One region of the Lactobacillus acidophilus genome, then DNA from elsewhere that is predicted to be linked to it. Evidence: a T-box and tRNA genes for the amino acid it is inferred to sense, from the RefSeq annotation. Region 1 holds a T-box; the other holds one or more tRNA genes.
The links. A T-box is a leader RNA that pairs with one kind of tRNA and senses whether it is charged. The one in region 1 lies ahead of leuS (leucine--tRNA ligase), so its partner is inferred to be a tRNA-Leu.
Positions count from the first base shown of each region.

Region 1 (4,439 bases):
CAAAGTCTTCAGTTACCTTCTTAACAGTTTCTGCATAAACCTTGTCAAGTTCACCATCGTTTTCATCAACAATACGTTCTTGTGGAATTGCTTTAAGATCAAGATCATTAACGAATAAACGCCATACACGATCTAAGAACTTCTTAGTTGAGGCTGGGCCATTATCATCCCAGTCAATTGAGGCATCAAGTGGACCCATGAACATTTCATACATTCTAAGTGAGTCTGCACCATATTCGTCAATAACATCATCAGGGTTAACAACATTCCCCTTTGATTTAGACATCTTCTCATGGTTCTTCAAAATTAAACCTTGATTGTATAAACGTTGGAATGGTTCCTTAGTTGGAACAACACCTAAATCGTAAAGAACCTTGTGCCAGAATCTTGCATAAAGAAGGTGACGAACAGCGTGTTCTGCACCACCAATGTAAAGATCAACTGGAAGCCATTTCTTAAGAAGATCGTAATCAGCTAATTCTTTATCATTATGTGGGTCAACATAACGAAGGTAGTACCAACTTGAGCCTGCCCAGTTAGGCATAGTATTGGTTTCACGCTTACCTTTTCTACCATTTTCATCAACCACATTAACCCAATCGGTCAAGTTAGCTAATGGACTTTCTGGAGTACCTGATGGCTTAATATCAGTTGCATGTGGTAAGCGAAGTGGTAATTGATCTTCAGGAACAAGAGTAGTTTCCCCATCTTCCCAGTGGATAACTGGAATTGGTTCGCCCCAGTAACGTTGACGACTGAAGTCCCAGTCACGAAGCTTATAGTTAACCTTCTTTTCACCGCAGTTATGCTCTTCAAGCCATTCAACCATCTTCTTCTTGGCATCCTTAATGTTCAAGCCATTTAAGAATTCAGAATTAATGTGTGGACCATCTTCAGTGAAAGCTTCCTTAGTAATATCTCCACCTTCAAGTACTGGATTAATTGGCAAACCAAATTTAGTAGCAAAAGCATAGTCACGTTCATCATGAGCAGGAACGGCCATCACTGCACCTGTACCGTAACTTGCCAAAACATAATCTGAAATCCAAATTGGAACTTCCTTGCCGTTTACTGGATTAATTGCGTAAGCACCAGTAAATACACCAGTCTTATCTTTGTTTAAATCGGTTCTTTCAAGATCTGATTTTGATTCAATCTTTTTAATGTAAGCATTAACTTCATCACGCTGTGCATCAGTAGTAATTTCTTGCACTAATTTGTTTTCTGGAGCAAGAACAGTGTATGAACAGCCAAACAAAGTATCTGGACGGGTAGTAAAGATGTCAAAAGTCTTATCGCTATCCTTAATCTTAAAAGTTACTTGTGCACCAAGTGAACGTCCAATCCAGTTTCTTTGCATTTCCTTAACTGGTTCTGGCCAATCTAAATCATCTAAATCTTCAAGCAAACGATCAGCATAAGCAGTCATCTTAAGCATCCATTGACGCATGTTACGACGATATACTGGGTACCCACCACGTTCAGTCTTACCATCCACAATTTCTTCGTTTGCGACAACAGTACCTAAATCTGGAGACCAGTTAACTGGCACTTCTGCTTCATATGCTAAGCCCTTCTTGTACATTTGTTCAAAGACCCATTGAGTCCACTTGTAGTAATTAGGATCTGAAGTAGTAACTTCACGATCCCAATCATATGAGAAGCCTAACTTATTTAATTGACGCTTGAAGTTAGCAATATTATTTTTAGTAACAACTTCAGGATCTTCACCAGTCTTTAAAGCGTATTGTTCAGTTGGTAAACCAAAAGCATCCCAACCCATTGGGTGAAGTACATTGTAACCTTGAGCACGCTTCATTCTAGACACAATATCAGTTGCAGTATATCCCTCTGGGTGACCCACATGAAGTCCTTTACCAGATGGGAACGGAAACATATCTAATGCGTAATAATTCTTCTTATTGGAATCAGTACCTGTCTTAAAGGTATCGTGTTTTGCCCAATAATCTTGCCATTTCTTTTCAACTACTTTGTGGTTATACAAATCATTTTCTCCTTTGCAAATAAAAAAGTCCTATGAACTAAATCATAGGACGAAATAATCGCGGTACCACCTAAGTTTCACAAAAATGTGACACTTAATTTGCTCCTTAACGCGGATGGCAACGATAGGTTCTAGTTCCAGGACGAGTTCGCAATTCTATTCTAAGACTTCGCAGCAACCAGCCTCTCTCTGAAAAAATATCCTTACTAATACTTCCTGACCTTTATTTTCTTATAGATAATGATTATAATTTACCACAAATGCTAAAAATTACAAGAGGGGTGCACTTTTTGATTAATACAAAAAATCCACCAAGAGACACCTTAATTCCTGGTGCAATCTTCGTGGTTATTTATGCTGCATGGGCTCTATTAGTTTCATCTGGCTCACAGTTTATCCATATTTTCGATAATACTATTATCGGAATAGTAAGTAATAATAATCCAGCTAATGTAGCCTTTGCCAAAACTTTTACTAATTTAGGTAATACTAGTGTTATAACTACTGAAACAATTATTTTATTTATTATTCTAATTGTTTTTAAACAATACGCTTACGCGTTTTTCACTGCTGGCGTGATGATCTGTGCTAATGGGTACAATTGGATTATTAAACATGCAGTAGAAAGACAGCGACCTACTGTTCACCACTTAGTCTACGCAGATGGTTATAGTTTTCCTTCTGGTCACTCAGTTGGTAGTGCTGCATTATTTGGAGTTTTAATTATTTTGACTATTTTATTAGTTAAAAGTAAATTCTGGAAAACACTTCTAATTATTATTTGGGCATTATTCCCAATTTTAATTGGTTACACTAGAATTTTTGTTCATGTTCATTATCCATCTGACGTATTTGGTGGATGGATTGAAGGAATTACCTTTGTATTGCTTGGTTATTCTTTCTTATATCATTTCTACATTGAACCAAAAATGAATAATAAACAATCATAAAAAATAAGCATCAGTTGATGCTTATTTTTTTACCTTTTTAGTGATACAAATCAAAACGACCAACAGCAAGTGTTTCTTTAATACCGCCAGTTTCCATTAAAGATTTATCTATAATAATTTTCTTAAGAGCTGAAGCTAAATATCCTCTGTATCCATGGCCTAACGCCTTACCTGCAGCTTTACTTTCACCAATTGCCACAACTACACCCAAATCATGATAAACATATTTTGTAGGACGAGCTTGATGATTAATCCGACTTCTAATATCTTTAGCCGCATAGTTAGCCATTGATAAAGCCATTTGAGCTGTATTAGGCCATGGCCACTTCTTACCAGGAACCATTACACTAGAAACATCCCCTAAGACATAAATATCGTCACTTTCTGGTGCAGTCAGATGATCGCTAACCATAACGCGACCGCGACGGTTATTAAAACCAGATTTTTCAATTACTGGGCTCCCACTAAAGCCCATCATCCAAATTCTGTTTCCTGCACTAATTTCTTGCACATTGTCAGAATCTTTCATTTTGTACAAAATTGAATGATCCGTTACCTTTTGTAAATAAGCAGGCTTAATAATTTCAATTTTATGCGCTTAAATTAATAGCATAATCTAATAGCTTTCCTTGAAACATTGGTAGAAGACGTGGTGAACCATCAATCATCTTAATCGTAATTTTTTCAGGATCAGTTCCTGCTGTTTGAGCAAAACATGGTCGAGCTTGAGCTAATGCACCAGCCAATTCAATTGCCTGAAATCCTGCACCACAGATTACAATTGATAAATGTTGGGAATCGTGATCTTTGACATAAGCCCTCATTTCACTTTCAATATGATCACGAATTGCTTGAGCTTGCTTTACGTTACTCATTGGTAAAGCATTTTCTTGTGCCCCTGCAATTCCCATACTACTTAATACAAAACCTAACCCCACAACACAATAGTCATAACTAATTGGCTTATGCTTTGTTAATTCAACTGTTTTATTCTTTAGATCAATTTTTTCAACTTGATCAACTACCAGTTCATTCATATTTTTATCTAAAACATCAGCTAATTCATACGACATTCTTGTATACGGAGCACTGCCTGATGCCACTTCATACAATCTCATAGTTTCGTAGTGATATGGATTTCGATCAATTAAGATAATTCTTACTTCTTTACGCAACTTCTTTTGTAAAGCAACAACGGTTTTTAAGCCTGCGTAGCCTGCACCTAAAACAACAATTGTTTTCATAATTATCCTCTGCTAGCCCAGCTCCACGTGAATGTTTGGTAAGAATTTAAATATACACTTAATAGGGCAATCATAAATCCCATTGTGAAACCAGATGCTAGTTCTCCCAAGGGCAAACTAGAAATAGGACGTGGGCCTGAAGAATAGCTATAACCTATAAAGAAACAGAAAATTCCTGTAACTACTCCCACTGCAAAGCTTAAGAGAAATATATTCCCCCAGAACTTTGTCATTTTTTTA
Region 1 is NZ_CP139575.1:192,504-196,942, reverse strand. It holds gene leuS (leucine--tRNA ligase) at 1-2,005, opposite strand, end outside; T-box leader at 2,048-2,232, opposite strand; gene SO785_RS00875 (phosphatase PAP2 family protein) at 2,296-2,955, shown strand; partial or broken gene SO785_RS00870 (NAD(P)/FAD-dependent oxidoreductase) at 2,993-4,199, opposite strand; partial or broken gene SO785_RS09590 (cytochrome ubiquinol oxidase subunit I) at 4,328-4,439, opposite strand, start outside.

Region 2 (4,439 bases), 870 kb from region 1:
ATTGCAATTTTAATTACAGAAGCCGTAGTATTAGTTCTACGTTTATGGGTTGTGCGTGACGGCTATAGTTTTACATATGTTTTTCACGATGTTCCTAAATATATTTTAATTGCATTAATCACTCTTACCATTGGGATGTTTATGCCTAACTTTATTTCATCGGCCTTTTTCAATATGGCATTTAAATCAATTGTGATGTTGCTAGTTTATATGCTTTTGATGTTTGCATTAAAGCTCGACTTTAACGAAGACATTATTAAATTATTCAAGAATTTCTTTAAAAGAGGTTAAAAATGATTCCAAAAATCATCCATTACGTTTGGGTAGGTCATAATCCAAAGTCTAAGTTGATCCAAGAGTGTATTGCCACTTGGAAGGAAAAATTACCTGATTATCAATTTATTGAGTGGAATGAAGATAATTTTGATATGCACGAAAATAAGTACATTGAGCAAGCTTATAAGGCAAAAAAGTGGGCTTTTGTTTCAGATTATATTCGTGCTAAAGCTATCTATGAACAAGGTGGGATTTATTTAGATACAGATGTGCGTGTAATTGCTAGTCTGACGCCTTTGCTTGATAACAAGGCCTTTATTGGCTTTGAAAACAACAATTATCTTTCGGCTGCAATTTTTGGCGCAGAAAAAGGGCATCCATTTATGCAGGATATCCTTGATTATTATAAAGATCGTAATTTTGAATATGATGTAAATAATCAAATGGCAGGCGTAAATAGTGTTTCCGTTACTGATATGCTGATTGATCGGTATGGTTTAAAGATTGGTAACAAGGAACAGGAATTAAAGGAAGGTATTCATGTTTATCCAGATGGCGTTTTATGTAATCCGTCTGTTAACTCACTTTCGATTCACTTATTTACGGGAACTTGGATGAACGGAAAACATTCATTTAAACATAAACTTGTCACTTTCCTTAAGCGTCATATTAATACACCTAAAGAGGCAGGGTTATATGCCAAGTGGATTCGATGAATCAAGAAGAATTACAAAGATTAACAGAGCAAATTTCTAGGGACTATTTTAAGCGTCCCTTTTTGCATGAAGTAAAAATTAATCGTCGTATGACAACGACCGGCGGACGATATCATTTAGATGATCATCATATTGAGATTAACGCCCATTTTTTAGAAGAAAAATATTATCAAGATTTGATTGGTATAATTAAACACGAATTAACGCATTATCATTTACATTTATTAGGCCGAGGTTTTAGGCATAAAGACTATGACTTTAAAATTTTACTTAAACGAGTTGGTGGTAGTCGTTATGCTCCAGATATTGGATTAAAGCGTAGAAAAAAATATCGGTATTTATATGTTTGTGAAAGCTGCAGACTAAAATATTTCCGCATTCGTCGCATTAATATCCAAAGATATCGGTGTGGAAAATGCAAGGGACGCCTACATTTAGAGCAAAGCTTTCAAAAATAAAGCAAAAAAATTAAAAATATTTCAATTTTTTCTTGCATATCTCCTTTTTTTAGTCTATTATAGTTGATGTGCCGCGGGCGTGGCGGAATGGCAGACGCGCAAGACTAAGGATCTTGTGATCGCTTTAGATCGTGGAAGTTCGAGTCTTCTCGCCCGCACCAATTAGAAGTCGCAGTAAGCGACTTCTTTTTTTTACCTAAAAATCGGTTATACTTTAATTAATGAAATTAAAGGAATAGAAATTATGGCAAAAAAGCATAAATCAAGAATACCCAAAAGTGTAAAAATTGTTGTTCGCGCATTTATTATTTTGTTTGTCTTGCTTGTAGCCTTTATTGGCTTTCGTTATTATAGAAGATATGCGATTCAATCAGAGCAGATTAGACAAGCACAGCTGCAGCGAGAACAAGAAGCAGCAAAATTATTAAAGCAGAAAAAAGATTTTATCAAAAAAGTTGGCCCGATTGCACAAGCAGTAGATAAGTCATACGATTTATTGCCGAGTATCACGATTGCTCAAGCTTGCCTTGAAAGTAATTATGGTCAAAGTGATTTGTCGCAAAAATATAACAATTTGTTTGGCGTTAAGGGGACCAATCCAAATACTTCGGCTGTGATGACGACCAAAGAATATGTTAAAGGAAAGTGGATCACTGTTAAGGCTCGTTTTCAAATATATGACTCATATGAGGCTTCAATCAGAGCCCATGCTAGATTATTCCAGAATGGGACAACGTGGAATCACGACCAATATAAGCACGTTTTAGCGTCTAAAGATTATAAGACACAGGCTAAAGCATTAGTAACAGATGGCTATGCGACGGATCCAGATTATGCAGATAAGTTGATCAATTTAATTGAACAATTTGATCTAGAAAAATATGATAAGTAATGATTAAAGCAACGAAATGATCGTTGCTTTTTTGGTATAATATTTCAGTTACTATTAAAAGAATTATTTTTTGTGAAGGGGACAATAATGAGCGAAAAATCTATCTTAGCTAACTTAAATCCGCAACAGAAAAAAGCCGTTGAAACTACTGAAGGACCGCTTTTAGTAGTTGCTGGGGCGGGTTCGGGTAAAACTTCAGTTTTAACAAGACGAATTGCTTACTTAGTTGAAGAGAATAATGTTGCACCATGGAATATTTTGGCCATTACCTTCACCAATAAAGCAGCTAGTGAAATGCGTGAGCGTGAACAAGATTTGCTAGGACCTGCTGCTGAAAATATTTGGATGTCAACTTTCCATGCTCTTTGTGTAAGAATTTTACGTAGAGACGCTGATAAGATTAATTACGATCATAACTTTTCAATTGCCGATTCAGCTGAACAATTGACGTTAGTTAAGCATATTGAAAAGGATTTAAATATTAATCCTAAGATGTATGATCCACGAGGCGTTTTGTCTGCAATTTCTAATGGTAAGAATGATTTGCTTGATCCGGATGCTTTTGAAGCAAGTGCATCTTCACCTTTTGAAAAGATGACGGCTAAAATTTATAAAGAATATCAAAGAAGACTCCGTAGAGACCAAATCATGGACTTTGACGATTTAATCATGCAAACTTTGGTTTTATTTAAAAAGAGCCCAGAAACTTTACAATACTATCAAGATAAATTCCGCTATATTTTAGTCGATGAATATCAGGATACTAACCAAGCACAATATGAATTGTGTCATTCATTAGCAGCTAAGCATAAGAATATTTGTGTGGTTGGGGATGCTGACCAGTCTATCTATGGTTGGCGTGGTGCAAATATGGAAAACATCATGAATTTTGAACAAGACTACAAAAAAGATGGTGTTAAAACTGTTAAGCTTGAACAAAATTACCGTTCAACTGGGCACATCTTGTCAGCTGCTAACTCAGTTATTAAAAATAATCAAAATCGTAAAGCTAAGAATTTGTGGACTGATCAAGGTGATGGCCAAAAGATCACATATTATCAAGCTCAAAGCGGCGATGATGAAGCACACTACATTATTTCTAAAATTAAAAAAGAAGTAGAAGATAAGAAACGTTCATATAAGGACTTCGCAATCCTTTACCGGACTAACGCTCAATCACGTACAGTCGAAGAAGCTTTTGTAAAATCCAATATTCCTTATCAAATTGTCGGTGGACATAAATTCTACGATCGAAAAGAAATTAAAGATATTATGGCCTACTTAAAGCTAGTGGCCAATCCAGCAGATACGATGAGTATGAACCGTATTATCAACACTCCTAAGCGGGGGATCGGTGCTGCAACAGTAGATAAATTGTTAACTTTTGCTGATGAAAATAACTATACTGCACTAGACGCAATGGAGCATGTGGCTGAAAGTACAATTAGTACTCGTGCTGCTAAAAAATTAAATGATTTTGGTATTAAGTTAAGAGATGCAATTGCTTATGCTCAAATTCATGGCGTAACTGGTTTAACAGAAAAAATTTTAGAAGACTTTGATTATACTGAGGCTTTAAGAAGAGAAAATACTATTGAAGCTGAAACTCGTCTTGAAAACTTGGACGAATTCTTAACAGTAACTAAACGTTTTGATGATCATTATGAACCAGAAGATGATGATTCCAATCCATTGAGTGATTTCTTAGCTGAAGTATCATTACTAAGCGATCAAGATGATATTGACGATGATGGCAATCAAGTGGCTTTGATGACTCTGCACGCAGCTAAGGGTCTAGAATTTCCAGTCGTCTTTTTAATTGGAATGGAAGATGGTTTATTCCCGCTTCAACGCGCTATGATGGATGACAATGAACTGGAAGAAGAACGGCGTTTAGCTTATGTAGGCATTACCCGTGCTAAGCAAGAGCTATTCTTAACTAATGCATATTCACGAATGATGTATGGTAGAACGCAAAATAACCCAGCTTCACGCTTTTTAGATGAAATTGAACCTAAAGATATTCAAAAAGAAGCAAATGAAAAATTACAAAATAGCTTTATTCAATCTCATTATCAAACTGCACCATTTGCCAAT
Region 2 is NZ_CP139575.1:1,296,903-1,301,341, reverse strand. It holds gene SO785_RS06025 (oligosaccharide flippase family protein) at 1-291, shown strand, start outside; gene SO785_RS06020 (glycosyltransferase family 32 protein) at 294-992, shown strand; gene SO785_RS06015 (SprT family protein) at 989-1,450, shown strand; tRNA gene SO785_RS06010 (tRNA-Leu) at 1,524-1,611, shown strand; gene SO785_RS06005 (glycoside hydrolase family 73 protein) at 1,695-2,342, shown strand; gene pcrA (DNA helicase PcrA) at 2,430-4,439, shown strand, end outside.
Region 2: it encodes a tRNA-Leu, which carries the amino acid that the T-box ahead of leuS (leucine--tRNA ligase) is inferred to sense. The anticodon was not compared.